DNA from 2 places in the Xanthomonas sp. NCPPB 4467 genome. Region 2 is predicted to be linked to the other one. Evidence: predicted binding sites of a transcription regulator. Region 2 holds the regulator's gene; the other holds the start of a gene.
What was found. The regulator FliA, encoded in region 2, starts transcription of late flagellar genes. The targets are predictions, from matches to a motif close to TAAAGTTTNNCNNNCNNNGGCCGATAA.

Region 1 (11,410 bases), 450 kb from region 2:
GATGGCGCTGCCGCGTTTCACCGGTGGCAACAAGGTGGCGCCGCAGCTGCAGCGGATGAAGTCCGAAGACCTGTTGGCGGCCGTGTTCCCGGATCAGGTGGCCTGTGCGGAGAATCTGGTTGGCGAGCGCGAGGTGCCGGATCATCCGCTGGTGACGCAAACGCTGGACGATTGCCTGCATCAGGCGATGGACAGCGAAGGCTGGTTGCAGGTGCTGCGCGGGCTGGAATCGGGTGCCATCACGCTGGTGGCGCGTGATCTGGCGGCGCCTTCACCGCTGGCGGCCGAAGCCTTGAATGCGCGTCCGTACGCATTTCTGGACGACGCGCCGCTGGAAGAACGCCGCACCCAGGCCGTGCAGAGCCGCCGTTACGCTCCGCAGAACAGCGACGACCTGGGGCGCTTGGACCCACAGGCCATCGCGTCGGTGCGTGAGGAGGCCTGGCCGCAGCCACGCGATGCCGAAGAGATGCACGAGGCCCTGGTCGGGCTGGGCGTGCTGCCGGTCGATGAAACGGCCGGTGCGCAGTGGCAGCCGTGGTTGACGGCACTCGCCGCCGACGGCCGCGCCAGTTGCCTGGTGATGGACGGCGCGCCTGCACTGTGGATCAGCGCCGAGCGGATCGATTGGTTCATGCGCCTGTATCCGCACGCATCGGCGCAGCCGCCGTTGCAGGCACCGGACGACTGCCGCGTGGCCGACTGGGAGCGCGACAGGGCGGTGCGCGAGCTGTTGCGTGGGCGCTTGTCGGCGGTTGGCCCGGCGCAGGTGCCGGCCTTGGCCAGTGCATTGCGCTTGCCCGACGACGAGATCGCGCTGGCATTGCTGGCATTGCAGCGCGAGGGCTATGTCATGGCCGGCCAATTCAGTGCGCACGCGCAGTCGGAAGAGTGGTGCGAACGCCATCTGCTGGCGCGCATCCATCGCTACACGCTGGGGCGCTTGCGGCGCGAGATCGAGCCGGTATCGCAGCGCGATTACGCGCGCTTTCTGTTTGAGTGGCAGCATGTGGACAGCGAGAGCCGGGTTGCCGGACCGGACGCGTTGGCTGGCGTGGTCGGGCAATTGGAAGGCTTCGAAGCGCCGGCCGTGCTGTGGGAAAGCGAAGTGCTGCCGGCGCGTGTACGCGACTATCAACCCGCCTGGCTGGATGATTTATGCACCGCCGGACGCACCGTGTGGGCGCGCTTGCGGCCGGGCGGTGGACGCAGCGGCGCCGCGTTGCGGGCGACCCCAATCGTGCTGCTGCCGCGACGCGACGCGCAGCGCTGGAGTGGCCTGGCACGTGCGGTCGACGATGCACCGCTGGGGTCCCGCGCGCAGCGTGTGGTGGAGGTCTTGCAGCAGCAGGGTGCGTTGTTCTTCGACGAAATTGCCGATGCCTCACACCTGATGAGCACCGAGCTGGAAGACGCCCTGAGCGAACTGGTAATGCGTGGCCGTGCGCATTGCGACAGCTATGCCGGGCTGCGCGCGCTGCTGGTGCCGGCCTCCAAGCGGCCGTCGGCGCTCTCGCGGCAGCGGCGTCGTGCCACTGCCCTGGGCATACGCGATGCCGGGCGATGGGCGCCGGTGCGTGCGCTTGCCGAGCTGCCGCTGGCCGAAGCCGGCGAACGGCATCAGGAAATGCTCGAACACGTTGCGCGCACGTTGCTGCGCCGCTACGGCGTGGTGTGCTGGCGCTTGCTCGAGCGCGAGGCGGCGTGGTTGCCGCCCTGGCGCGAACTGCTGCGCATGTATCAACGCCTGGAAGCGCGCGGCGAAATCCGCGGCGGCCGTTTCATCGCCGGTCTGTCTGGTGAGCAGTTCGCCTTGCCGGATGCGATCGCGGCCCTGCGCCGTGCGCGCGCCCAGGTTCCGCAACAACGCTGGGTGTGCGTGAGCGCAAGCGACCCCAGCAATCTGTTGGGCAGCATCCTGCCTGGCGAGCGCGTGGCACGGGTGCCGGGCAATCGCGTCGCATCGCTGGACGGCCTGCCGATGGCGGTGTGGGCCGCCGATCGCTTCCAACCGCTGCAGGACCTCTCCGCCGAACACACCGAGCAGGCTTTGCGCCTCCTGCAACGCGGGCCAGGTGCGGCTGAGCAGACGCCGATGCAGCAATGGCTGGCTCAGTCGCCTAGCAGCGCCGCACACGTGCCGGTCGCGCGCGGGAGCGGGCGCGACAAATAGGCGCTGTCGGGCACCACCCAGCGCCATGGCTGGTCGACGGCCTTGCGGATGCCGATGCGCGGTGTCGCAAGCGGAACTGCCGGCGGCGGGGTGCCATCGTCTTCGATCCACAGACGTGCGCCAGCATCGGTCAGGTCCAGTCCGTTGTCGGCCGCAGTGACGCCGAATGCCTGCGCCAGACGGCCGGGGCCGGTGGTCAGTGCCTTGGCCGTCGCCGCGCCGCGTGCCGCCTGCATGGCCGGCACGCCGGCGAGCGGCTGCAGCGCGCGGATCAGCACCGCATGCCCGGGGGCGCCGCCACACACCGCATTGATCGCCCAGTGCATGCCATAGATGAGACACATACAGATGCCCGGGCGCGCCGAACATCACTTGCGTGCGCGGGGTGATGCCACGAAACGAGTGCGCGGCAGGATCGTCGCTGCCGCAATAGGCCTCGACCTCGGTGATGCGGCCGCGGCGGCCATCGGCACTGACCAGCACCTTGTTGAGCAGGCGCGGCGCAACCTCGCGCGAATCGTGTGCGTAAAACCTGCGGGGCAGTGGCGTGGGCGACATGGCCTCAGCCTAGCTGCACGGACGTGATGTCTCTGCGGACTGTCCCGGACAGCCTGCAGAGCAGGGGTAGGGTTTTTCCGAATGCCGCAGGTCAGGAGCGCTGGACCTGTCACAAAACAGCAAATCCAGTTGCATGAATGCGCGCTGTACCGACGGTTGCATATCAAGCGTGTTTTGCCACCGCCGATAGCTATTAACGATTGGTTAGACAAGTCCGCATCGTGCGATCGGCACGCGCAGCGCCGTCGATTGCCCATGCACTGCATGCATGCAGCCCACGCATCACTTAAGAGAACTCCCAATGTTAGGCAACTTCAAAATCGGAACCAGGCTGATCGTGGCGTTTCTGATCGTCTCTGCGATCGGCGCGTGCATCGGGTGGGTGGGCTATTCGAACTCCGGACGCATCAGCGACCTGTCGACCTCGCTGTACGAGCGCGAGTTGCTGGGTTTATCGAACGTGAAAGAGGCCAATATCAACCTCATTTACGCCGGCCGCGCACGCGCCAACCTGATGTTGGCCAGTAGCGCGGAAGAGCGCCAGTCGCACGTGCAGAACATCGACAAATACACCGCCAAGGTGGTCGAGCACATGACCCGTGCACGCGGCAGCTTTCAGACCGACGAAGGCAAGACCAAGCTCGCGCAGTTCGACCGTGCGTGGCAGAAATATCTGGACGAGCGCGGGCGCTTTATCGAAGCCGCCAACCGCGAGGCCTTGCGCGACGCCAATCCCGAACTTGCCGCATTGTCGCGTGCGGTCCGCGTAAGTTCGGATGAGGTCGATAATCTGATGACCGACTTGAGCGGCCTGCGTGAGCGCAGCGCGGCATCGGCCAACGCCGAAACCAGCGCGATCCATGCGCGCAGTTCCAGATTGCTGATGGCCATCATCTGCGGCGGCGTGTTGCTCGGGGGGGGGCTTGGCGTGGTGATCAGCCGCAGCGTCACCGGCCCGATCCGTCGTGCGGTTGCAGTCGCCAATGGCCTGTCGGAAGGCGATCTGACCATGCGCATCGACGTGCACGGTCGCGACGAAACCGCGCAGTTGCTCGAAGCCATGCGCACCATGGTGCAGAAGTTGTCGCAGGTGGTGGGCGAGGTGAATACCAGCGCCGAGACCCTGGCCAGCGCGTCCGAAGAAGTCAGCGCCACCGCGCAGTCGTTATCGCAGGCCGCCAGCGAACAGGCGGCCGGCGTGGAAGAGACCAGCGCTTCGCTGGAGCAGATGACCGCATCGATCAGCCAGAACACCGAAAACGCCCGCATCACCGACGGCATGGCCACCCAGGCCGCGAAGGAAACCATCGAAGGCGGCGAAGCGGTGGTGGCCACCACCCAGGCGATGAAGCAGATTGCGCAGAAGATCGGCATCATCGACGATATCGCCTATCAGACCAATCTGCTCGCGCTCAATGCCGCCATCGAAGCGGCGCGCGCCGGCGAGCATGGAAAGGGATTTGCGGTGGTGGCGGCCGAAGTGCGCAAGCTCGCCGAACGCAGCCAGGTGGCCGCGCAGGAAATCGGCGAGGTGGCCAGTTCCAGCGTGGAACTGGCCGACCGCGCCGGACGCCTGCTCGACACCATCGTGCCCAGCATCAAGCGCACCTCGGATCTGGTGCAGGAAATTTCCGCCGCGTCCGAAGAACAATCCTCGGGCGTGAGCCAGATCAACTCGGCGGTGGTGCAGTTGAGCCAGACCACCCAGCAAAACGCCAGCGCCTCCGAAGAACTGGCCGCCACCGCCGAAGAAATGAGCACGCAGGCCGAGCAACTGCAACAGAGCATGGCGTTCTTCCGGCTGGGCGGGCAGGGCGCTGCAAGCACGCCGCCCAAGCGCGGCAAGCAGGCGGCCGCGCATCCTGTACGGGCCGCAGCTGCGCGCGGTTGGCGCACCACTGTAGCGCCGGCGTACGCGCTGTCCGAGGGCCCGGACGAAGGCCAGTTCGCTCGCTTCTGAGAGATCGATCGATGACCGCACAAACTTTCGATGTCATGCCGGGCGATGCCGATGCGGCCGCCCAGTACCTCACCTTTCAACTGGACGGCGAAACCTTTGCCACCAGCATTCTTGGGATTCGCGAAATCATCCAGTACCGCACTCCGACGCCGGTGCCGTCGATGCCGGCGTGCGTGCGCGGCGTGATCAATCTGCGCGGCGCGGTGGTGCCGGTGGTGGATCTGCAGGCACGGCTCGGGCGTGCCGACAGCGCCATCAACAAGCGCAGCTGCATCGTGATTCTGTCCACCGAGCAGGCGCAGGGCACCCAGGTGATCGGCGTGCTGGTCGACGCCGTCAATGCGGTGATCGAACTGGCCGATGACGATATCGAAGCGGCGCCTGCGTTCGGTACGCATATCCGCCGCGACCTGCTGCGTGGCATGGGCAAGGTGGGCGAGCGCTTCGTGGTGCTGCTGGAGATGGAACAGGTGCTGCAGGTGGACGAGATTGCCGGCAACGCCGATGCGCTGGCTGCCTGACGGCTGCGTGGAATTCTGACGAGCCGATGCCGGTCGATTGACAGTGCAGACGACTGCAAGCGCTTAGACAGACTGCGTGTCGTGAGTCGCGGTGATTCGTAAGCGGGGCGGGTTGGTCGGGCAGCGTGCGCGGGCGGTAGGTTGTCTGCCGCTGGGTGCCCAAGGCAAATCACGTAGCGCAAAGGCGTTCGGCGTCAGAACTGCGCAGGCGCGCATCAACCAATGTTGAGCACGTGTTATGCAGCGCCGTCTACCCGCAGTCCTACTTGCATGGCAGTGCAACGACTGTCGCTCAAGGCACGAAGAAAGACAGCTCAAGCAATTCAGCTCGAGCGAATTTCAGCCTTGCAGATGCCAGCCGCTGAATCGCTGTACGCGGTTGCGTCCGTCGCAGATCGCGCCTTGCAGCGCATGCCGTGCACGTGCCAGCAAAGTATTGCTGTCGAGCGTCTCGCTGGCAGGCACATCGACCAGCCCGATGCTGACGGTCAGCGTTCCGGTGGGCCAGTGCGCGGTTTCGACCGCTTGACGGATGTCTTCGGCAGCCTGCATTGCAGCAGGCGCTACCGCAGCCGGCAGCGCCACGCACAACCGACCGCCGTCGAGCCGCGCCACAATGGTGGCGGGCGGCAACTGCGCCTCGACCAGTCTTGCCGCCTGCACCAGCGTCGCTTCCGCTGCGGCAACGCCCGATTGCAGCTTGTGCCGCTTGAAGCCATCCAGATCGATCAGCAAGAAGCTCAGCGACGCTTCCGGCGCCGCGGCACGTGTGTCTTGTAGCTGCTGCAGGCCATGTTCCAGCCCGGCACGGTTCCAGAGGCCGGTGAGCGTGTCACGTAATTCATCCAGCTCGACCAGCTCGGCCGCGCGCCGTAATTCGATGGTGTCCACGACTTGCCGCGCCAGTGCCCGCAACGCCTCGCGCTCGGCACCGGACAGCCGCCGCGGCGTACGATCCAGCACGCACAAAGTGCCCAATGCGACGCCGTCGGAGGTCAGCAACGGGGCGCCGGCGTAAAAGCGGATCTGGGGCTCGCCGGTGACCAGCGCGTTGTTGGCGAAGCGCGCATCCAGATGCGTATCGGCCACTTCCATCAGCTGATCGGGCGCAAGGATGGCGTGCGCGCAGAACGACAGCGTGCGTGGCGTCTCGCTCGGCTGCATGCCGATCTTGGACTTGAACCACTGCCGCTGCGTGTCGACCAGCGAGATCAACGCCATCGGCGTGCGGCACAGCGCGGCGGCATCTGCAGCCAGCGCGTCGTACCGCGGCTCGGGCGCCGTATCCAGAAGCTGGTAAGCGTGCAGTGTGGCCAGACGATCGTCTTCATTTGCCGGCGCGCGCGCGCCCAGCAAGGCGCCAACGTCGCCCGGCAACAAGGTCGCGTGGATCAGGTGCAACGCGGGTGCGTCTGGAAGCTGCATGCAAGGCCTTTGCAACAAGCGCCATCAAGGCGATCGAGTGTCTGCGTCAGTGGTCGCTGCCATTGCGTGCGCCACACCGTCCGATGAAACGTCGGCAGCCCCAGCGGCCGACGTTTCAGGATCTTGCCACATCGGCGGGCGGCGGTAAGCGCTGGGGATTCCACTCCGACGCGGCAGTCCTGCCAGCAGTCATTCGCCCTGGCCGGCATTGCCCTTGGGGCGGCGGCTGTGCTCGTCATGCACTTTCAGGTCTTCCTGGCCCGGACGCTGCTTGGCAGCTTCGTCCTGCTTGCGCGAGTCCTGGCTGTCGGAGACGCCGCTGGCATCGTCGCCGGCATTGTCGGGTTGGCGTTGTTGGTTGCTCATGGCGAAGGGTCCGCTGTGATGGAGAGGCGGACGTTAGCGCGCGCGATGTGATATCGGCGGCATTGCCCGCACCTCAGTGTTGCGGCGTCGCTTGCGACGGCAGCAACGAAAGAGCCCCGGACGTGAACGTCCGAGGCTCTTCGCTTGATGCGGTGGTGGAGCGGAAGGGAACCGCTGGGCGTTCCGAAACAGTTGCTGCGCATGCATTGCGCGGCGTCTTCGGGGTCACATGCCCCCAGATATGCCCCCGCCTAAGCTGCTTTGTCGCGGTCTGCGATTCGGGCGTCGATCCAGGCATCAATCTCGGACTCTACCCAGCCAACCAGCGTGCCCAGCGGCACCGGCTTCGGGAACGTGCCTTTCTTCATGCGGTCGTAGATGGTGGTCTGGGACATGCCGACGCGGTCAATGACTTGCGCGATGCGCAGCAGGCGGCGCGGCTTTTCGGTGGTATCGCTCATCGGGTGGTCTCCAGTTGGTAATTGTCCCAAGCGCGCTGCACGCGCTGGCGGATAACGTTGGTCGGGGCGCTCAGCCATTGCGCACCTCCGGCTTGGCCTGCTGGTCGATGCGCGCGGCTCTCTGCGTTGCGTCGATGCGGCCGCCTTCCCGCCAGCAGCGCTCAGACTCGCGAATTAGCTGTCGCCGTACCAACTCAGTCGCGTCACGACGCTCGACATGCTGGTGTTTCGTTTCATGCAGCCCCTGTTCTTGGCACTGCAATCCGTCAGCCATCGCACGATACTGCTGTGCACGCGCATACCACATCCCCGGAGATTTCTTTGCGCGCGGCATCACTCACCATCCTTCTTCGCCGCTGCCGGCTGGCGGTGGGTGGCATTCCCAGGCAGTGGCGTATCGAAGTGCAGCGCGTTCTTCGCTTCCTGCTTGCGGCGGATCTTCGCCATCACCTCGGGCTGCGTGATCCTTTCCAGCTCGCGTGCGCCCTCGGCATGCATGTCCAGTCCGGCCACCCAACAGTAGCCTGCCAGGGTGACCATGACGCCGCCGACTTCCTGCGCCGGCTCACCGACGGGGCGGCCGTAGACGTACTCCACCAGCGTCGCCACGCGTGACGGCTCGTAGCCATTCGACTGCAGCAGCTCCAGCACCTCTTCCAGCAGACGGTCGCCGCGTTTGGTCATGTTGCTGTAGAGCGATGGCAAGAAGCATTCCCCCATCCACTTCGATACGCCGGCCTGGAATGTGTCAGCCGGCACAGCAGCAGGCGCGGCCGACAACGCGGCGACGATAGCTTCCAGCGCGTATTCCTGCACGTCCTCTTCGTCATGCCCGAATTCGTAGTCGCCTCGCCGGTTGGGTGGCATCAGTCTACCTTTGCCCGGCTTGGGCAGCGATTCCAGAATCTCCCGCGCCTTCTTCTCGATGTCGTTCATGCCTGCTGCTCCTGTGCCGCCGCTTGGGTGTCTATCAGCGTGCGGAACTCGGTAATCACTTCTGCGGCAATACGCTGCACATATTCGCGCTCATGCTTCTTCACCTGCTCGTGCCGTCCACTGAGCATGTTTCCCGCCACGTAGTCGGCTTCGCACGAAGCAACGAACTGCATCACTGAGCAGTCGCCCATGGCGCGCCAGAACCCGCACCACGCTTGCCCGTAGCAGGTCACAACGATGCGTCCACGGCCTAGTTCGTAGTCCTGCACAAACACGTTGATCGGATCGAGGTTGTTGCGGCTGGGAATTTCGATAAAGCGAATGCCATGGGGCCCCTGCCTCAAGTCCACGGCCTGCACTGGCGTGGCATCGCTTGCGGCAAGGTGAAGCGACACCTTCTGCAGTAGCTCCAATTCCGTGCTGCTGCCGTCATCTTCATGGCCGAACGCTTGGGCGTACAGCTGACCAGCAGCATTGCCTATGGCATTTACGTAATCGATTGCGTCCTGGAATCCCCCAGGGAATCGACCATCTTCCACCCCCACCGGCTGGCGGGCGGCGACGGCGGCGCGTGCATAGTCTTGTACGCGGTCGTCAGCGCCACTGCCGAATTCGTCGAAGAAGGCAATTGGTAACGGGGGAAGCACGCCGTCCGCAGCCTGCGCACGTGCATCCCCACCGCTCTCCGCATCTGCAGGCAACTGTCCGGAATTGCCGGAATGTTCGTTCATCGTGCTTTCTCCTGTTGCGCCAGCGCGGCGCGAAGCTGCTCGGCTTGGCCCTGGCATGTGTTGACGGCTTCTGCTCAGATGGCGCGCAGAGCCTGGTTCTCGGCGGTGACCCGCTCGATGTGGTCGGCGGCCATGGCGAGCTGCTGCCGGAGCAGATCCTTCGCCGGCTGCTTCATGCGGCGCGGCTCGCGCGGGAAGAGCTGGGGCTTCATGCGACGTCTTCCAGCGGGAGAGCATGCTGGTGCCCCGTTGATGCGCATGCGGGGCTTATCCACAGGCATTCCGTCCGGAGCTTGCAGCCACGGCCTGCGCTGATGCGCGACTGTGTTTCTTCGCGGCGCCAGCCGGCGAGAGCGGAGTCGTATAGCTCAGTGCGGTAGCCCGACACTACAACCATTCCTGAGAGCCTGACGATGCACTCAAGCAGTTGCTTGTGATCTGCCTCGGCCATCTCGTGGCGGTAGTAGCCGGCTTTGCCTGCCTGCATCACGCGAGTGCTATGGACGTACGGCGGATCCACATAGTGAAGCGTTTGCGGCGTGTCGTGCTGCTTCATAACCTCGATCGCTGATCGGTTTTCGATCAGTACACCGGTGAAGCGCTCCGCCACATCGGCTAGGCCGGCGGGGAAACGAGTCCACAAATGCTGTGCAGTGCCATAAGCGCGCTGCACGTCGATCCGGAAGCCGGTTTTGCCCTTTGTAGCGCCAGCCGAACCGAAGCCCATCTGGGCGCGGATGAGTAGGCGTCTTGCCCGCTCGACCGCGTCATCCGTCGCATCCCATGCAAGGTTGAACTCAGCTCGGGCGTAAGGCGTAAGTTGGCACAGCTCGATCAGGCGATTGCGGTCACTTGGTGTCTGCAGCACACGGAAGAAGTTCACCACGTCCCCATCGAGGTCGTTGTAAACCTCCGCGTAGCTACGCGGCTTTGTCAGCAGAACGCCGGCTGCGCCGCCAAACGGTTCGACGTAGGTGCGGTGCGGTGGAAGGTGCCGCTGCACCCACGGTGACAACCTGAACTTCCCACCGTGGTAGCGAAAAGCGGGGGAAGTGATCATCCGCCGCGAGCCTCCCGCTGCGCTTCGTCGCGCAGTTCCTGCAGGGCGGGCACGTGCGTCAGCCGCACCAGCTCTTCGGTCTTGCCGGCCTCGCGTGCGAGTTTGAGCGCCCAGTCGAGCGCGGACAATCGGTCATTCGGATGCATGGTCATGCGGCAACTCCCATTGCGGCCAGGTCGATCTCGTCCACGCGGTCGCGTAACTGCCGGCGCGCGCGGCGCAGCTGCTTCGCGACATAGGCCGCGTCGTCTCTGGCGGTGAAGGTCAGCGCGTGCGTATGTAGCGCCCTGGTGTGATCGCGGCGGAACATGCGCCAGGTGATGAGGGCGCTGTCGCTGGTCGGGAAGCGGCCCCAGGAAAAGCCGCCGCTGCGCTTCGGCGCGCGGCGGGTGAGGTGGCGGGTCATGCGGTTTCTCCTTCGCATGTTTCGATCACCCTGCGCAGGTCATCGTCGGACATCCACCCGATGTGGCATTCCCGCTCATCAAGGCCCGTGCGCTCGCGCAGCCACGCATAGGCGGCTCCCCGTTTCATGCGGCCGCTCTTCCAAAGCGGGTCGAAGGAATCATGCGCACGCATCTTCAATTGGCGGGTGGCGGAGTTCGCAAGCCGGCCCACGCGACGCTCGGTACCGGGATGGCACCCGGCCCAGGCGCCACACGGCATGCAAGCCCAAATCGGCTTTGCAAACAGGTCGGGGCGGTGCGGGTACACCTGTTGCCCGGTCACGAGTTGATCTTCCTGCCCGCAGTAGGGGCAAGGGCGCGGATTCGATCGATTCAAGCTGCATTCCTCAGTAGGTGGGTGCGCTGTACCGGGCCATGCCACAGCGCAGCAGCGTTGTTGAGACGGATCTGCTCGGGATTAGGACGAACCGGTGCGAGCCGGGTTTGCGCCCGCTTGATGTCGTTCCGGCAGGGAACACATACGCTGACGACGCGGCCGCCCTGCATCGGAAACTGCGACTCGCGCAGGCGCCGCTCGCAGCTGGTGCAGGTGCGCAACATCACGCGGCCTGCTGATAGCTGTTGGTGGCCGCGCGCGCGAACACCTGTTGCATGGCGCTGAACATCGCCGGCAATTGGGCGGCGTCATAGAGCTTCGAAGCGCGCTCGATCGTCGCCGGCAGGAAACCCAGTTGCGCTAGACCGTCGGCGGTGATCGTCAGCGGCGCGATCTTGGCGTTGATGTCGCCGAGTTTGATGCGCACTGCCTGGGC
Region 2 (11,410 bases):
CGATCGCGTTGCGCACCAGGTGCACCAGCGGGTCGGCCAGGGCTTCGACCAGATTACGATCGAGCTCGGTTTCGGCGCCGACCAGTTCCAGTTCCACTTCCTTGGACAGGGTGCGCGCAACGTCGCGGGCCACCTTGGGGAAGCGCGCGAATACCTTGCTCACCGGCTGCATGCGGGTGCGCATGACCGCGGTCTGCAGGCGGGCGGTGGCGATATCCAGCACGCTGACCGCGCGGTCGAGTTCTTCGTCGCGCAGACGGGTGCGCAATGTCTTCAACCGGTTGCGCGAGAGCACCAGTTCGCCAATCAGATTGACGATGGCGTCCAGGCGCTTGGTATCCACGCGCACGGTCTGTTCGGCTTCGGCGCCGCCTTTGGCGGCGGCCTTGGGCGCGGCCTTGGCGCCTGGCGCCGGCGCGGCATGGCCGTCGTCGTGCGCAGGTGCGGCAGCTGCCGCCTTGGGCGCGGTCTTGACCGCCGGCGGTCCGCTCTTGGCATCGAACTGTGCGATCAGCGACGGCGGTGCATGCGGCACGGGTTCGCCCGAGCTCATCGCATCCAGCATGGCCTGCAGATAGTCCAGCGACTGCTGGGCGGCATCGAAATGATGCGCCTGCAGCACCGCCTGGCCCGAGCGCGCCATGCCGAGGGTTTCTTCGGCGGCGTGGCACAGCTCCACCATCGGTTTGATCGCCAGAAAGCCGGCGCCGCCCTTGAGCGTGTGGAAGCCGCGGAACACCGCGTTGAGCTGGTCGGCTTCGTCTGGCGCCTGTTCCAGCGACACCAGCTGTTCGCCGAGGCGATCCAGGATTTCCTGGGCCTCGACGATGAAATCGGCAGCAATATCGTCTGGAACAGCACTCATGGTTACAACCCCAATCCGGACAGCAAATCGTCGGCGTCGTCTTGCGACACCGCGTGACGGTCCAGGCCCTTGACCGCAGGACCGGCAAGACCGCCGTCGTCTTTCTTCGGCTCGGTGCTCTTGGGCGGCAGGCCCAGCGCGCCGAAGCCTTCATGCACGCGGCGCACGATCCCGGCCACGCGGCGAATGATCTGCCCGCTGAGGTCCTGGTAGCTTTGCGCCAGCGACAGCTCGGTCAGGTTGTGGCGCATCTGGTCCATCAGCGCGCCCTGGTCCTGATTCAGACCGCCGTCGCGCAGCTTGTTGGCCAGCTCGCGGCATTCTTCGACCAGATCCAGGGTGCGATGGCTGGCCTTTTCAGTCATTTCCACCACGTGGTCCAGGCGCGAGCAGGCATCGTCCAGTTCGCCGGCTTCTTCGGGCACGGTGGGCAGCTCGCCCAGCGCTTGCCCAAGTTCGCGCGCGAGCCGGCTCAGGCCCTGCATCATCGGACGCGTGCGCAGGGCGGCGAGGTGATCGACCTCGCGCTTCCACGCAGCTTCGTCACCGCTTTCCAGTGCATCAAGTGCACCTTGCAGACGCTCGATCAACGCAGCGCGTTCGGCATTGGTCTCCACGGTGGCGTTCATCAGGCGGTCGCCGCCAGACGTTCGAACACCTTGCCCAGCTTTTCTTCCAGCGTCTGCGCGGTGAACGGCTTGATGATGTAGCCGTTGACGCCGCACTGCGCCGCTTCGATGATCTGCTCGCGCTTGGCTTCGGCGGTCACCATCATCACCGGCAGGTGCTTGAGCTTGGCGTCGGCGCGGATGTTGCGCAGCAGGTCGATGCCGGTCATGCCGGGCATGTTCCAGTCCGTCACCACGAAATCGAACGGGCCCGCGCGCAATGCAGCCAGCGCGCTGTTGCCGTCTTCGGCCTCTGCGGTATTGGTGAAGCCGAGATCTGCCAACAGATTCTTGACGATACGTCGCATCGTCGAGAAGTCGTCCACGATCAGGATCCGCATGTTCTTATTCACATCAAGCTCCTAATACGAAAAAATACGCGAAAAAATTAGTCGTCAATTTCGACACCGGCATCGGCCAGTTCGAAGACTTTGAGGCGGCCGCGCAAACGCACCACGGCCTGGCCATGGATCTGGCAGACGCGCGACTCGCTGACACCGAGCACAGCGCCGATTTCCTTCAGGTTCAATTCCTGTTCGTAGTACAGCGACAGCACCAGCTGCTCGCGCTCGGGCAACTGGCCGATGGCCTTGCCCAGCTCGCGGCCGAATTCGCCACGCTCCATCATCTGCTGCGGGTTGGGGCCACCCTTGGCGGTGGTGTCCAGCTCGCCGTGATCTTCGATGCGCGATTCCAGGCTCAGCACCTGGCCGCGTGCGGCGTCTTCCATCAGGCGCAGGTAATCGGGCAGCGGCATTTCCATCGCGGCGGCCACTTCGGTGGCGGCGGCGGCGCGGCCGGTGTTCTGCTCGATCTTGCGCACGGCGGCGGCGGCGTCGCGGGCACGGCGGTGCACCGAACGCGGCACCCAGTCGCCACGGCGAATTTCGTCGATCATCGAGCCGCGGATACGGATCGAGGCGTAGGTTTCGAACGAGGCGCCCTGGTCGGAGTCGTAACTGCGCGAGGCTTCGATCAGGCCGATCATGCCGGCCTGGATCAAATCGTCCACTTCCACGCTGGCCGGCAGACGCGCCGCCAGATGGTGGGCGATGCGGCGGACCAGATCGGCGTGCTGGGTCACCACGTCGTTGGCGTTATTGCGCTGCACGGCGCGGTACTGCGCGCTGGCCGTGGTTGCGGTAGCAGTGCTCATGCGGCCACTCCCCGTTGGATGATGCGTTCGACAAAGAACTCGACGTTGCCGCGCGGCACGGTGGGAGCCTGCCAGCGCGAGGTACGGCGTGCGATTTCGGCAATGGCCTGCGCCGACGGGCTGGCGGGATACGCCTTGATGACGGGTTGCTGACGCTGCACCGACAGGCGCAACCAGTCGTCCTGCGGCACGTGGCCGAGATAGTTCAGCGACACATCGCCGAGGAACTTTTCGCACACGCGCGAGAGCTTGTCGTACAGCAGGCGGCCTTCGTTGGGGTCGCGCACCATGTTGGCGATGATCTGCAGGCGGTCCACGCCGCGTTCGCGCGAGAGCACCTTGATCAGCGCGTAGGCGTCGGTGATCGAGGCCGGCTCGTCGCAGACCACCACCACGGTGTCCTGGGCGGCCTGGCAGAAGGTCAGCACGCTGTCGGTGATGCCGGCGGCGGTGTCGATGACCATCACGTCCAGGTCGCGTTCCAGTTCGGAGAACACATTGACCAGGCCGATGTGCTGGGCCGGAGCCAGTTCCGCCATGTGGCGGCGACCGGAGGCGGCCGGCACCACCAACACGCCGCCCGGGCCTTCGATGATCACTTCATCGAGCGTGCAGCGGCCGGCGATCAGGTCGGCCAGGGTGAACTTGGGCGACAGGCCCAAGACCACATCCAGGTTGGCCAGGCCAAGGTCGGCGTCCAGCAGCAGCGTGCGTTTGCCCATGTCGGCAAGCGCCACGGCCAGGTTGGCGGAGATGTTGGTTTTGCCCACGCCGCCCTTGCCACCGGTCACGGCAATCGTGCGCACCGGGCCCAAGGGCTCGGGACGGGTCGCCGTCAGGGGGAAGGCGTTGGTCAGCTTTGCGTATTCACGCGACTGCATGGTTGTGCTCCGGAGTACAGGGCTTATCGGCAGCGCGCCGTAAATCTTCAAGACGAAGAACGAGACTGGCGGCATTGGCGCGGTGCAGGTCGTCGGGGACCCGCTGTCCGTCAGTCACCCAGGTGATGGGCAGTTGGTGGTCGACCACCACCGACAAGGCGCTGCCGAAGCGGCCGGTCTCGTCGAGTTTGGTCAGCACCACGCCTTGGGGTTTGGCGTGGGCGAAGCGGCGCACGACCTCGTCGAGGTCGGCAAAATGGGAGTTGGCGGGCAGCACCAGCAGCGAGGTGACCTGCTGGGCGGCGCGCAGCCAGTTGAGCTGGGCAGCCAGGGCGCGGTCGCGCTGGCCCATGCCGGCGGTGTCGATCAGCACCAGCTTGTAGTCGCGCAGGCGATCCAGCAGCGCGAGCAGGCTGTCGGCGCTATCGGCTTCGTGCACGGCAATGCCGAGCTGGCGGCCGTAGCTGTGCAGCTGCTCGCGGCCACCGACGCGCAAGGTGTCGGTGGTGACCAGGGCCACGTCGCGCGGGGCGTGCTGGGCGGCGAAGCGCTGCGCCAGCTTGGCGATGGTGGTGGTCTTGCCGGCACCGGTCGGGCCGACCAGGGCGATCACGCCGCCGCGTTCCAGCGGGTCGATCGGAGCCACCGGCAGACGCTTGGACAGCAGGCCCAGCATCAGCCCGCGGCCGCGGTGCAATTCGGTATCGGCCGGGATCTGCATGGCGACATCGCGGGTCAGGCCGGCATCGAAGCCGTAGTCGTCCATCAGCTCCAGCGCCTGCGCACGCACCGGGGAGCCACGCAGGCGCTCGTCGGTGAGGCGGTTCATTTCGCGCTCGATCATCTGGCGCATCAGCGCCAGTTCGCCACGCAGCTGCTTGAGTTCTTCGTCGTTCTGCGGGACCGGTGCGGCGGCCACCGGCACCGCGGCCAGCGCGGCGGGGGCGACGACGATCGGCGGCAACGCGGCTGGCGGCAGGATTTGCGGCAGCGCGTCGTCCAGGTCGAAGTCGGCTTCGTCGGCGAATGCATCGTCGTCCTGCCCATGTGCGGCGTAAGCCGGGGCGGCGAGGGCGGCGGCAACGACCGGGGTCGGCGCCTGCACCGGAGCGGCCTGCACGGCGGGGCGCTGCACCGGGGCGGTAGTCAAAAAGTCGGCGAACAGCTGTTCCGGCACCGCCGACAGCGCGTGTTCCTGACGCTGCACAACCGGGGCGGCGACGTCCTGCACGGCCGGCATCGGCACCGCACTGCGGATCGGGGCGGCCACCGGGGACTGGCGCGGCACGCTGACCGGCTGACGCAGCGCCATGGCGGCGATCATGTCTTCGGCGGCGCTGGCAACGCGCTGGCGGTGGCTCATGCCGTTCTCGGCGGCCGGCTTGAGCGGGGCATGCACCGGAGCGGCGGGGCGGGCGGCGGCCTGCACCGGAGCCTGCTGCACGGGCGCCTGCTGCAGCGGAGCGGTGTGGGTGATCGGCGCATCGGAGCGTGCGGTTTCCAGTGCACGCTGCACGAGTTCTTCGTCGTAGTTGCTGGCGGCGACGATCTCGATGCCTTCAGCGGTACGACGGTTGGATAGGATCACTGCATCCGGGCCGTGCTCTTCACGCACCATGCGGAATGCGGTGCGCATGTCCGGGGCGACAAAGCGTTTGATCTTCATGCCACGTGCCTCCAGGAACGGGACCCGCCGGACGCCGGACGGGTGCGCGATGAATGTGGGTGTGTTGCCAGCGTCATGAGTTGCCTGTCCCGTTCGGTTGTTCCAAGTCCTGCCATCCGCCCCGCAGCGGTGGTGCTGTCTGCGGTCTCGCCAGAGCTAATGCACGCGGCGTGCCAAAACGGCGGTGCTGGGTTTTTGGCGAGGGCGGCTGGGCGCTGATGCTGAGCCGGGTGCGCGGCGCTAAGTGCTTGTCCTGATTGGGATGTTTGGCGGCGTTGTCGCCGGTTCGACTGCGCCCATGGGCCGGACGGCGGGGCAGATCGGGTGTCTGGGAGTGCATTGAACGCCTGCGCGCACCGCGACACCGTCGCGCGCGTCATGCTTCCCGGAGTCGGTGTCATGCAATCGATTGGGGGTTTTGCCGAGTGGCGGATTTCCGGCGCGTGGCGTTGGCGGTTGGTGGCCGGCCTGCTGTGATTGCTGGAGAACGCGATAGAGGCTATCGGGCTCTACCGGAGCGCTGATACATTCGTAGGAGCGCACCTGGGCGCGATGGGCTGTCCCGGTGAAGTCGTCGCGCCCGGGTGCGCTCCTACACAAGCGGTGTCGGCGACGTTGTCCAGTCCGAGCTGTGCTGTCTTCTTGGGATCTCGTATCCCAGCGGTTGACCCGTCTGGATCAAAGCTCACCCGCGTTGTCGGATGACCCAGTACGTCGTAGGAGCGCACCTGGGCGCGATGGGGCTGTCCCGGTAACGCTGTCGCGCCCGGGTGCGCTCCTACGGAAGGGGGGCGACGACGATGTGCGTTCGGCTCAGCTGATCGTGCCGACCAACTTCAGGCGTTTGTCTTCCGGCACTTCGCTATACGCCAGCACCGACAGGCTGGGGACGCTGTGGCGGACCAGGCGGGCCAGGGCGGCGCGGACCGTGCCGGGGACCAGGACCACGGCCGGTTCGTTGCGGGCTTCCTGTTTGCCGACGCAATCGGCCAGGCTCTGGTGCAGGCGCTCGGCCAGGCCGGGCTCCAGCGCCACACCGTTACCGTGGGTGGATTCCTGCAACACGCGCTCCAGCTGCGGGGCCAGCGTGAATACCGGCAGTTCGGCAGACATGCCGGCGATTTCCTGCACGATGAAGCGGCCCAGCGAGGTGCGTACCGCGGCGGTGAGGGTGGCCGGGTCCTGGCTCTGCGGGGCGTGCTCGACCAGCGCTTCGACGATCTTGCGCAACTGGCGCACCGGGATCCGCTCGATCAGCAGGTTCTGCAGCACGCGCACCACCACCGACAGCGGCAGCGCCTTCGGGGTGAGGTCTTCCACCATCTTGGGCGCGGTCTTGGCGAGGGTGGCAAGCAACTGCTGCACTTCTTCGTGGCCGAGCAGCTCCGGGGCGTGTTCGCGGATCAGGTGCGACAGATGCGTGGCCACCACGGTGGCCGGGTCGACCACGGTGTAGCCCATCGATTCGGCGTAGGAGCGCTGATGGGTCTGGATCCAGGTGGCATCCAGGCCGAATGCCGGGTCCTTGCCGGGAATGCCGTCCAGCTGGCCGAGCGCACCGCCCGGGTCCAGCGCCAGCTCGCGGTCGGGGTAGATCTCGGCGGTGGCTACCGGCACGCCATGCACCAGCAGGCGATAGGCGTTGGCCGACAGTTCCAGGTTGTCGCGGATATGCACCGGCGGCACCAGGAAGCCGATGTCCTGGGTGAGCTTGCGGCGCACGCCCTTGATGCGCGCCATCAGTTCGCCGCCCTGGTGCTTGTCCACCAGCGGGATCAGCCGGTAGCCCACTTCCAGGCCCAGCGGGTCGATCGGGCGCAGTTCGTCCCAGCTCAGTTCGGCGCTGGCCTGCGCGGCGGTCGCCGCGGCGGCGGCCTTGGGGTCGCTGGCGGGGTCGCCGGTCGGGGCGACCACCAGGCTGCGCTTGTACATTTTCCAGGCGATCACGCCCAGGATCAGGCCCAGCGTCAAAAACGCGACGTTCGGCATGCCCGGGACCAGGCCGACCAGGCCCAGGATGGCGGCGGCCACCGCCAGTGCGCGGTGCTGGCCGAACACCTGGCTGATCATGGCGCCGCGCATGTCCTGCGCACGCGAGGCGCGGGTCACCAGCAAGGCGACCGAGGACGACACCAGCAGGGCCGGCAGCTGCGCTACCAGACCGTCGCCGATCGACAGCAGGGTGTAGGTGGACGCGGCATCCACAAAGCTCATGCCGTGCTGGAACATGCCCACCGCCATGCCGCCGATGAGGTTGATGAACAAAATCATGATGGCGGCGATGGCGTCGCCGCGGATGAACTTGTTGGCACCGTCCATTGCGCCGTAGAAGTCGGCTTCTTCGCGGACCTCTTCGCGGCGGGCCTTGGCTTCCTCGCGCGTCAGCAAACCGGCGTTGAGGTCGGCGTCGATGGCCATCTGCTTGCCGGGCATGGCGTCCAGGATGAAGCGGGCGGTCACTTCCGACACGCGCCCGGCACCCTTGGTGATGACCACGAAGTTGATGATGGTCAGGATCGCGAACACCACGATACCCACGGCGTAGTTGCCGCCGATCACGAACTGGCCGAAGGCCTCGATGACCTTGCCGGCCGCGGCGTGGCCGTCCTGGCCGTTGATCAGGATCACGCGGCTGGAGGCGACATTCAGCGCCAGCCGCAGCATCGTGGTCATCAGCAGCACGATCGGGAAAATGGTGAATTCCAGCGGGCGCTGCACGTAGATCACCGCCAGCAGCACCATCAGCGAGATGGCGATGTTGAAGGTGAACAGCGCATCCAGCACCGGTGCGGCCAGCGGCACCATCAGCATGGCCAGCATGGCCATCAGCGCCAGCGGGGCGCCCAGGCCGTTGCGCAGCAACTCCATGACGCGGCGGGCATTGAGCGGGGTGGGTTGGGCGCTCATGCGCTGGCTCCCTTACCGAACTCATCCACGTCCAGCGAGGGCAATTCCGGCATCGGGCCGCCGTTCCAGCCACGCAACTGGTAGACGTAGGAGAGCACCTGGGCCACGACCGAATAGAGTCTCACGGGAATTTCCTTGCCGATTTGAGCTTCCCTATACAAGGCGCGTGCCAAAGGCGGTGCGGTGACGATCGCCACCCGGTGTTGTTCGCAGGCTTCGCGGATACGGAAGGCCATTTCGTCCACGCCCTTGGCCACCACGATCGGGGCGCGCATCTTGCCGCCTTCGTACTTGAGCGCCACCGCGTAGTGGGTCGGGTTCATCAGCACCACGTCGGCCTTGGGCACCGCTTCCATCATCTGGCGCTGCGACATCTGCATCTGCATCTGGCGGATGCGGCCCTTCACTTCCGGGCTGCCCTCGCTTTCTTTCATCTCGCGCTTGATCTCTTCGCGCGTCATCTTGAGCTTCCGCATCCAGTTCCACTTCTGGTACGGCGCGTCGATGGCGGCCAGCAGCACCAGCGCGCCGGCGGTGTAGAGCAGCAGGCTCTTGGTGAAGTGCAGGCCGTTGCCGATGGCCTGTTCCAGCGGCTGGTTCACCAGCGAGCGCAGGCCGTGCAGGTTCTTGGAGATGCACAGCCAGGCCGCCAGGCCGACAAACAGCAGGCGCAGGATCGACTTGACCAGCTCGGCAAGGCTGTTGCTGCCCCACATGCGCTTGATCCCGTTGGCCGGATTGAGCTTGGTGAGGTCGGGCATGATGGCCTTGCTGGAAAAATGCAGGCCGCTCATCAGCAGCGGGCCGGCCACCCCGGCCAGCAGGCAGACGCCGATCAGCGGCAGCATCACCCACAGCAGCTGCATCAGCAGGTCGCCGAAGTGGCCGAACAGCGCCATCGGGTTCTCGCGCATCCTCGGGTCGGGGCTGAGCGCGGTCTTCATCCACACCGCCGCGCCATCGCCGATGCCGCCGGCCAACGCCATCAGGCCGAACACGCCGGCGCCGAACACCGCTGCGGTGGACAACTCCCGCGATTGCGGGATGTTGCCTTGCTCACGTGCCTCGCGCAGGCGTTTTTCGGTGGGAAGCTCTGTACGCTCGCCGCCGTCGTCGGACTCGGACATGGAGGTGCCGGTGGGGGATCAGCCTGGTCTCATGCAAGCGGCGTTCCAGTTTCGGAGCGGGAATCGGGATTGGAGAATCGAAAAAAGCACTGGCCCCACGTTGAGCTGCTGGAGGGTTGTGGCGACGGTGAGGGGCGAGGGCAGCCCGTCGGTCTACAAAAGCGCGGCTAACAAAACTGGGTGACGTCACTCTGGTGCAGGCCCGCTGATCTGCTACTTGGCTGCAGTGTCCTTGCTGCCCACTATCGCAGGACACCCTGCAAGTACGTCCATGTACGCTCCTTGGTGGCATCCATGCCGCCAAGGGTCCCGCGACGGTGAGCGGGCAAGGACCAGTCACGCTAGTCGCTGTGCAGAGCTTTCACCAAGCAACCAGCAACGGTCTGGCGCAGTGCCTTCTATTCGTCAAAGTCACCCGCCGGCCGTCTGGCGCGGTGTCCTCGCCGCTTGCCGGACCGTTGGCGGCATGGATGCCGCCATCGAGCCCCCAGGGACGGGCTCACGGCGTGTCCCGCGAGCGGTGAGGACACCGCGCACTCGACCTACTCGGCGCTTGGCCTGGGCCTGTGACCGCAGGATGCGGCCGACAACGCCACTGCGCTCACTGCCCGGCAGACGCTCGCTACGCGCTGTCAGCCGCTCCACGTCCAGGCCGGTGCTCGGCCTGCTGGGAGTCGTTGAGCATGAAGGCTGGGCCGGGAGTCGTTCGACGTCGTTTGTTGCTCAGCTGGCCAGGCGGCGCGGGCCGTCGCGCTGGGCGACGACCAGCGCGATGAAGCGGTCGGCCTCCATCGGACGGCCGAGCAGATAGCCCTGCAGTTGATCGCAGCCCAGCCGTTCCAGGGTGTTGCGCTGTGCGGCGGTTTCCACGCCTTCGGCCACCACCTGCAAGCGCATGGTGTGCGCCAGCGCCACGACCGCGGCGACAATAGCGATGTCTTCGGCGCCGCTGTCCATGGCCTGCACGAAGCTGCGATCGATCTTGAGCTCGTGCGCGGGCAGCTTGCGCAGATAGAGCAGGTCGGAATAGCCAGTGCCAAAATCGTCGATGGCAATGCGCACGCCCAGTGCATTGAGCTGGCCGAGGGTGCGCAGGCAGGCGTCGGCATCGCGCATGGCCATGGTTTCGGTGATTTCCAGGGTGAGTTGGCCAGGGGCGATCGCATGCTCGGCCAGCGTGGTGGCCACTTCATCGAGCAGGCTGGGCGAGGCCAGCTGAGTGGCCGACAGGTTCACCGCCACCCGCCAGTCGCCGTGGCCAGCGTCGCGCCACGCGCGCATCTGCCGGCACGCCTGCTGTAGCACCCAGCTGCCGAGCGGGCCGATCATGCCGCTGCGTTCGGCCAGCGGAATGAAGCTGTCCGGCGGCACCAGGCCGCGTTCTGGATGCTGCCAGCGGATCAGCGCCTCGGCGCCGATCGGGCGACCGTCGTCGGCGCAGTATTTGGGCTGGTAGTGCAGCACGAACTGGCCCGATTCCAGCGCGCGCGGCAGATCCTGCAGTAGTTGCAGGCGCTCGCGGGTGGTGTCGGTCATGGCGCGCTCGAAGAAGCGGTAGCGGTTGCGCCCGGCCTGCTTGGCGTGGCCCATCGCCGCATCGGCGTGCGTCATCAACTGGTGCTCGCTGCCGGCATCTTCCGGATATAGCGCAATCCCGATGCTGCTGCTCAGGCGCAGCTCTTGATCGCCGACCAAAAACGGCACCGCCAACGCCTGCACCAGATGCCCGGCCATGGCCGCAGCGTCTTCCGGGTCGGCGATATCGGCCACCAGCACGAACTCATCCGCGCCCAGCCGCGCCAGGCTGCCGTGCGCGCGCCGGTGCGCGCTCAGGCGTTCGGCCACCACCACCAGCAATTGATCGCCGACCCGATGGCCGTAACCGTCGTTGACCACCTTGAAGCCGTCCAGATTGATCAGCATCACCGCAAAGCGCTGCCCATCGCGTTGCGCGCGCTCGATGTTCTGCAGCACGTGCTCGTGCAGCAGCACCCGGTTGGGCAGGCGGGTGAGCGGATCGTGCAGGGCGGCCAGCGCCAGATCGGCGTTGGCCTGCGCCAGCGATTGCGCCAGCACGTCGGTGTGCTGCTGATGGCGGCGCGACAGCACCGACACCACCAGCGCCAGGATCAGCAGGCCC

Region 1: the regulator FliA is predicted to act here: its motif matches at 2,895-2,921, upstream of ACCQ06_RS13455 (methyl-accepting chemotaxis protein).

The regions. Positions count from the first base shown of each region.
Region 1 is NZ_CM191260.1:3,024,995-3,036,404, reverse strand. It holds gene ACCQ06_RS13465 (DEAD/DEAH box helicase) at 1-2,173, shown strand, start outside; partial or broken gene ACCQ06_RS13460 (DNA-3-methyladenine glycosylase) at 2,113-2,731, opposite strand; gene ACCQ06_RS13455 (methyl-accepting chemotaxis protein) at 3,033-4,691, shown strand; gene ACCQ06_RS13450 (chemotaxis protein CheW) at 4,703-5,212, shown strand; gene ACCQ06_RS13445 (GGDEF domain-containing protein) at 5,552-6,637, opposite strand; gene ACCQ06_RS13440 (hypothetical protein) at 6,827-7,003, opposite strand; gene ACCQ06_RS13435 (helix-turn-helix transcriptional regulator) at 7,255-7,464, opposite strand; gene ACCQ06_RS13430 (hypothetical protein) at 7,535-7,798, opposite strand; gene ACCQ06_RS13425 (hypothetical protein) at 7,798-8,400, opposite strand; gene ACCQ06_RS13420 (phiTE_072 family protein) at 8,397-9,131, opposite strand; gene ACCQ06_RS13415 (hypothetical protein) at 9,206-9,343, opposite strand; gene ACCQ06_RS13410 (DNA adenine methylase) at 9,340-10,191, opposite strand; gene ACCQ06_RS13405 (hypothetical protein) at 10,188-10,343, opposite strand; gene ACCQ06_RS13400 (hypothetical protein) at 10,340-10,597, opposite strand; gene ACCQ06_RS13395 (zinc-finger-containing protein) at 10,594-10,974, opposite strand; gene ACCQ06_RS13390 (hypothetical protein) at 11,198-11,410, opposite strand, start outside.
Region 2 is NZ_CM191260.1:2,575,773-2,587,182, forward strand. It holds gene ACCQ06_RS11155 (chemotaxis protein CheA) at 1-865, opposite strand, end outside; gene ACCQ06_RS11160 (protein phosphatase CheZ) at 868-1,494, opposite strand; gene cheY (chemotaxis response regulator CheY) at 1,494-1,886, opposite strand; gene ACCQ06_RS11170 (RNA polymerase sigma factor FliA) at 1,922-2,689, opposite strand; gene ACCQ06_RS11175 (MinD/ParA family protein) at 2,686-3,570, opposite strand; gene flhF (flagellar biosynthesis GTPase FlhF) at 3,557-5,236, opposite strand; gene flhA (flagellar biosynthesis protein FlhA) at 6,050-8,143, opposite strand; gene flhB (flagellar biosynthesis protein FlhB) at 8,140-9,270, opposite strand; gene ACCQ06_RS11195 (putative bifunctional diguanylate cyclase/phosphodiesterase) at 9,994-11,410, opposite strand, start outside.